2 linked regions of the Aliamphritea ceti genome follow. The protein of the gene in region 2 binds, or shares a complex with, the protein of the main gene of each other region. Links are inferred from orthologs where the notes say so. Each region holds a gene or a part of one and is shown on either strand. Other genes may lie near its edges.

Region 1 (3,160 bases), 960 kb from region 2 along the record:
CACAAGCCGCGCGGGCCTGCATCAGATACTCTTCACTGCCCTGGAAGAAATCCGCATCTGTCAGCACCGACAGGCAGCTCGCGCCACCGGCCTCGTATGAAGCAGCAATATCAGCCGGTACGAAGGGATCCCGCATCACACCTTTAGAAGGACTAGCCTTCTTAGCTTCAGCAATCACCGCAGAACGACCTTCGCTAAGCGCCTTTTGCATATTCGCCACGAAGCCTCGCGGATCAAAATCACTGCCCTGCTGTTCAGCAATTGTTGCTTTCAGCTGTTCAACCGAAACCTTCGCCTGACGCTCAGCAACTTCTTCGTGCTTACGTGCGATGATTTTCTTTAAAATAGTCGGGGTATCAGGATGACTCATTACTCGCCCTTAAAACTTTGCGTGAATTCGGCCAGTTGCTGCAGCTTCGCCGCAGCCTTACCTTCAAGAATTGTTTGCTTCGCCAGCGCAACACCCGCAGCCAGGCTATCAGCCTGATCAGCGGCATAAAGTGCAGCACCTGAATTCAGTGCAATCATATCCACTGCCTTCATATTTTCGCCGGCAAAGGCTGCATTAATCAGTGCCAGGCTCTCATCAGAACCATTCACCTGCAGACCGTCTAAAGACTGAACCTCCAGACCTCCATCAGCAGCACTGATTGTATATTCACTGATCTGGTTGTCTTTCAGCTCTGCAACAAAGGTTTGCTCTGCCAGGCTGATTTCATCAAGTCCGTCAGCCGCATGCACAACCAGCGCATGCGAGGCACCCAGTGCCTGAAGCGCCTGAGCCATTGGCAGACATAAAGACTTATCAAATACACCCAACAAATAATGCCGGGCAGACGCCGGGTTAGTCAGCGGGCCAAGAATATTAAATAAAGTACGTAGGCCCATTTCTTTACGTGGGCCGATCGCATATTTCATTGCGCTGTGATGCTGTGGCGCAAACATAAAGCCCACACCAATCTCATCGATACAGCGGGCAACCTGCTCCGGATTAATCTCCAGATTCAGACCAGCTGTTTCCAGCAAGTCCGCCGCACCGGAACTGGAAGATACCGAGCGGTTACCATGTTTAGCAACATTACCACCAGCAGCAGCCACAACAATAGAAGATGCACTGGACACGTTAAACAGATTAGAACCATCACCACCGGTACCAACAATATCCACAGCTTTAGCTGCCTGAATATGTACAGGTGTAGCCAGCTTGCGCATAGCGTCTGCGGCGCCAGTAATCTCACCGACACATTCACCTTTCATGCGCAGACCCATCAGCAACGCGCCGATCTGAGCGTCACTGGCATTACCGGTCATGATCTGATTCATAACCGCCTGCATCTGCTCGGTCGACAGGTCCTGCTGTTCAGCAACCACCGCCAGAGCTTGTTTAATATCCATGTCGGCTTCCTTCGTAAAAATTATTGTTCTGCAGCCGCCGTGGACGGGCCACGGCGCTTAAGAAAGTTTGCCATTAAATCATGACCTTGCTCGGTCAGAATAGACTCAGGGTGAAATTGCACCCCTTCGATATCCAGAGTACGGTGCCGTAACCCCATGACTTCATCAACGCTGCCGTCATCCAGCTGCGTCCAGGCGGTCATTTCCAGACAGTCCGGCAGTGAATCTTTTTCCACTACTAATGAATGATAACGGGTTACTCTGACAGGGTTCGCCAGGCCTTCGAAAACACCGCAATCATTATGATAAACCTTAGACACTTTACCGTGCATCACCTGACGGGCACGCACAACGTTACCACCAAATGCCTGCCCCATACTTTGCATACCCAGACAAATACCAAAGACGGGTAACTTACCTGCAAAATAGTCCATCGCAGCAACAGATACACCGGCTTCATTCGGTGTACAGGGACCAGGGGAGATAACCAATTGCTCAGGCTGCAAGGCTTCAATTTCAGCAATGCTGATCTCGTCATTCCGGTGTACCTGGACATCAGCCCCAAGTTCACCAAAATACTGTGCAACGTTATGCGTAAAGGAATCGTAGTTGTCGATCAGCAGTAACATAGGTTTGGTAAGCCACTTATTCACATAAAACAAAGTTCATATAAAAACAAAGACCGTTTAAGGGCCTCTGATACAGGCTTTGCATCGATATCCTGATATTCATCAGGAGGTATCGGAAAAGCGGCAGACATAATACCGCAACAGAAGAAGGCTGTATAACTGCAGGTGCGACATCTATCCCCCTAAGGGCAACACGCCACACCTGCAACAGAATAAATTGCTTATAACGGCAATTTTATAACGGAAGTGGAACGCCGTTCAGTACAACCTGTCCATCTTTAACCGTCAGTTCACCACGGTAGCCCTGATCATCCTGAACCAGCATGCCTTGCATAACAGCCACATCCAGTACAGAAGGATCAAACTCAGGATCCAGTGTCGCAATGGCATCCAGCAACTCGGTAGGAATAACCAGCTGCGCATCCAGATCAACTTTCTGTAACAACGCCTGCTGCTGCATCATTGCTTCCTGCATCGTAAACGGCTGCATATCCAGATCAGCTGTTGCTGATACTTTGCTGCCTTTAAGGCCGATAGACAGGTCATCAATTTCCAGTCCCAGGCCTTTACCTGTCAGTCCACCCATCATGCCCATCATGACAAACGGATCTTCCAGCTGAGCAGGGTTCTGCCGCTGCAGATCAGCAATCTGCTTAGTCAGTTCGTAGATCGCTGTAAAATCAACATCAAGGACAAAATGCATGTTCGGTGCAAAACTAACAGCTTCTTCAAGTTCAAGCCCTTGCATCAGAATTTCTTTCGCACCGTAACCCACACCAATCAGCGTGCGGTCACCTTCAGTTTTCTGATCAGCAACAACCTTGAAATCAGTGATATTCATGGTCCGCTCAGCATCTTCAAAGCTGAAGCTATCTACAGCTACCAGCAAATCAAAAGCAGTAGTCATGACAGGATCTTCGGCATACAACGTACCAGATTCAGCCAGTGTCACACCTGTTAGGTTTATATTACCGTCGTTGGTATTTATCTTAAGTTCACCAACATTCAGGCTGACATCAAAGTCGTTGCCCATCAGGCTGAAGGCACCATCAGATGCGGCCAGTTTAAAGCTTTCACCGGCTTCACTGTAACCCAGCGCAGCCAGCTGAAAATCACCATCTACCGCAACCTGCTGA
Region 2 (3,143 bases):
TTAGAAGATCTGAGCGGTGTGTGTATCTTCCTGGCCAGTCATGCGTCAGATTACATTACTGGCCAGACAATCTTTATTGATGGCGGCTTTACTGCAAAGTAAGGCTTTGTTTCAGAGAGCGTCGCTTTCCAGCATATCTTTAAGTCGGGCATCGATTTCTTCACTGGACAGGTCGTCGACGTGCTCGGTCCACTTATCATGAATGTCCGCCAGTCGCTGATCATGTTCGTTGCGTAGCTGCTTGCGTAACGCAGCGGCTATATAGCGGGCTTTCTGTTGCGGAGTATTCAGCTCAAGACGCGGAACTGTCGTTGATTTGCCGTCGTCATCAACCGCTACCATAGTGAAGTAGCAGCTATTGGTGTGGCGTTCTTCGCCGCTGTGAATGTCTTCGGCAACTACCTTTACACCGATTTCCATTGTTGAGCGACCGACGTGATTAACCGCCGAATAAAAGGTTACCAGCTCGCCAACGCGCACCGGTTGTTTAAAGTGTACCTGGTCTACTGACAGGGTGACGACATAGTGTTTGCTGAAGTGGCTGGCGCAGGCATAGGCAACCTGATCTAAGATTTTGAGTAAGGCGCCGCCGTGAACATTGCCGGAAAAATTGGCCATATCTGGTGTCATCAGCATGGTCATTGAGATCGAATCTTTACTCTTACTACCTGTCAAATTGCTGCTCATAGCCTACCTCTAGGGTCAGTTTCGAGATCGATGAGCTCAAGTATAGGCAGTCGTCAGCGAAAAAGTATAGCGGGATCAGGAGCTTGCGTAGGGTATAGGAATCAAAACGAGTAGTAAGTTGCAGCCTGCGTATCAGGCAGGCTGCAGTAGGTATAGCGCTACAAAAGGTGGTGTCTTAAAAGCAGGTGCACTGAAAAGTGCTTAGTGAAGCCCTTCTTCAAGTGCCTGCAGAAGGTTGTTAACCTTATTGTAGGTTTCCTGGTATTCATCAGCGGTTTCTGAGTCCGCAACGATGCCGCCACCGGCCCAGCAGTGAATCTTGTTTTCATGGCATAAAAGGGTGCGGATAGTAATGCTACTGTCGAACCGGCCGGAGAAGCTTAAATAACCTATTGAGCCGCAATAGATTGAGCGTCGGTTGTGTTCGAGTTCTTCAATTATTTCCATGGCACGGATTTTAGGCGCACCAGTAATTGATCCGCCGGGAAAGCTGTGTTCGAGCAAATCAAGCGCCGTTTTATCGGTATCCAGCATGCCTGTAACTGTACTTACCAGATGATGTACGTTGGCATAGGATTCGATATCAAACAGCTTTGGTACTTTGACGCTGCCGTGCTGGCATACTTTGCTGATATCGTTGCGCAATAAGTCGACGATCATCAGATTCTCGGCACGGTCTTTCTCACTGTCTATTAACTCCTGAGCCAGGTGCTGATCTTCTTCAGGTGTTTTGCCCCGTGGGCGGGTGCCTTTAATTGGCTTAGTGGTAACCTTGCCGTTATCGACTTCCAGAAACTGTTCCGGTGACAGAGATAGTATGCTGCCCTGGGGAGTCTCGATGTAACCAGAGTATGGGGTCGGGGCTTTGGCTCGCAGTTTTAGATATGCCTGCCAGGTATCGCCTTCGTAGCTGGCTTTAAAGCGTTGAGCAAAGTTAACCTGATAGCAATCGCCTGCCTGAATATAGTCACTGACTTTATCCAGTGCATCGTAATAGTTTTGTTCAGTAAGATTGCTGCTGAAGCGGTTAATCAGTTTGAAGCTGTCTGCTTCAGCTGGTGCGGCGAGTGCCGCCTCTATTTCAGCCTTAATAGCTTCAGCATGCGATAAGTCTATTAAAGGCGTAGTGATTAACTGAGTTCGCTTTTCCTGATGATCAACAACGATTGCCCAGGGGTAGATTGCTGCCTGCATATCCGGCAGTTCCTGATCCTGAGGGTTTAGTTCCGGAAGGTCTTCCAGGCTGCGTCCCAGATCATAAGAGAAATAACCAATCATGCCGCCACAAAATGGCAATTGAGCGATATCTTTGTCAGCAGGAGGAGGGCAGTTTTTAGTGTATGCCTGGTACATTTCCTGAAGGTGGCTGAAAGGATTTCCCTGCAGGGATTCTGTATTGGTATGCAGATGGCTAAGCGTTGTTTTGCCATGTTGGTAACTGAGTTGCGCGACTGGAGATGCAGCAATAATGTCGTACCGGCCGAAGCCTGAGCGGGGCTTACCGCTATCAAGGAAAACCGGCGCGTTATGCTGTCGGATGGCAGCAAAATATGGGCAGGCATCATCTAGATAGGGAAGGGAGAAAAGTCTGTACACCGGGTAAGCCTTTTTGTCGTAGCTGCAAGAGTAACTGTATAGCAGACGGATAATTCCTTATGGGAATAAGCGTCTGGTTAAAGAGGGCGATTGTAACCATCTGGTCCTATTAATGCGAGTATATTGGCGGGAATAAGGCACAATATTACGCATCCAGAGCAGTTTGATTCCTTTCGAGGTAAAGACGTAATTTCGTGTAGACTTAGCGGGACTTTTTATATGATTTTCTTAACCTTAACGAGTGATTATGAAGTTCCCTTATAGCCTGTATACAGGTATTTACCAGCGTCCGGATCAGCAGATATTTTATCGGGTTTACCGGCATTCTGAGAATCAGAGCGGGCGTCGTTTGGTTTTATTACATGGCGCAGGGGTAGCGGGGGAAGATACCTGGCAGGCTTTGCTGGCGCAGCTGGGCCTTTGGTCTGAGGTATTGGTGCCGGATTTGCGGGGGATGGGGAAAACCGTATCGCCGGACGGCGAAGAGTATGCGTATACCGCTCATGAAGTCGTTGCAGATGTTGCCGGGCTGCTTACGCATTTGAATTGGCAACATTTTGATTTGGCGGGGTATTCGATGGGTGGGTTAATCTCCATGCTATATAAACAAGAGTACAGTCAGCATGTTGATAAGCAATATCTGTTGGAGTCTGCCGCAGTAGACCGGGGTGACTGGCAGGCAAGTCTGGAATTGCGTGCTGAGTATATGCAGGCGGCTAAGCATCTTAGCAGTGACACTGAAAAAGGCGTAAAGCAATTTTTGGACGCGATTTCGCCTAACCGAAGAGTATCACCGGTCGTTGAGCGGCTTACCGTTGAGCGTTTAGCCCAGCGTCCGCGAGGGTTTGCGAATGCACTTA

What was found.
Region 1: the proteins of pabB (region 2) and OCU49_RS04795 are in contact, whole or in part, in a solved structure (PDB 8RP0), measured with the Escherichia coli proteins. The link is inferred for Aliamphritea ceti from one-to-one orthologs.

The regions. Positions count from the first base shown.
Region 1 is NZ_AP025282.1:1,057,720-1,060,879, reverse strand. Bases 221-3,049 are described here. They hold OCU49_RS04795 (anthranilate synthase component II), read right to left. Parts: upstream 2,025-3,049; coding sequence 1,416-2,024; downstream 221-1,415. Other genes in these bases: OCU49_RS04790 (DUF945 family protein), read right to left, coding at 2,260-3,049; trpD (anthranilate phosphoribosyltransferase), read right to left, coding at 370-1,395; trpC (indole-3-glycerol phosphate synthase TrpC), read right to left, coding at 221-370. Outside these bases: more of trpC, read right to left, coding at 1-220; more of OCU49_RS04790, read right to left, coding at 3,050-3,160. UniProt on the Escherichia coli protein: Part of a heterodimeric complex that catalyzes the two-step biosynthesis of 4-amino-4-deoxychorismate (ADC), a precursor of p-aminobenzoate (PABA) and tetrahydrofolate.
Region 2 is NZ_AP025282.1:2,013,483-2,016,625, forward strand. What follows is about bases 87-2,898. They hold pabB (aminodeoxychorismate synthase component I), read right to left. Parts: upstream 2,284-2,898; coding sequence 889-2,283; downstream 87-888. Other genes in these bases: OCU49_RS09235 (SDR family NAD(P)-dependent oxidoreductase), read left to right, coding at 87-102; OCU49_RS09240 (acyl-CoA thioesterase), read right to left, coding at 112-687; OCU49_RS09250 (alpha/beta fold hydrolase), read left to right, coding at 2,531-2,898. Outside these bases: more of OCU49_RS09235, read left to right, coding at 1-86; more of OCU49_RS09250, read left to right, coding at 2,899-3,143. UniProt on the Escherichia coli protein: Part of a heterodimeric complex that catalyzes the two-step biosynthesis of 4-amino-4-deoxychorismate (ADC), a precursor of p-aminobenzoate (PABA) and tetrahydrofolate.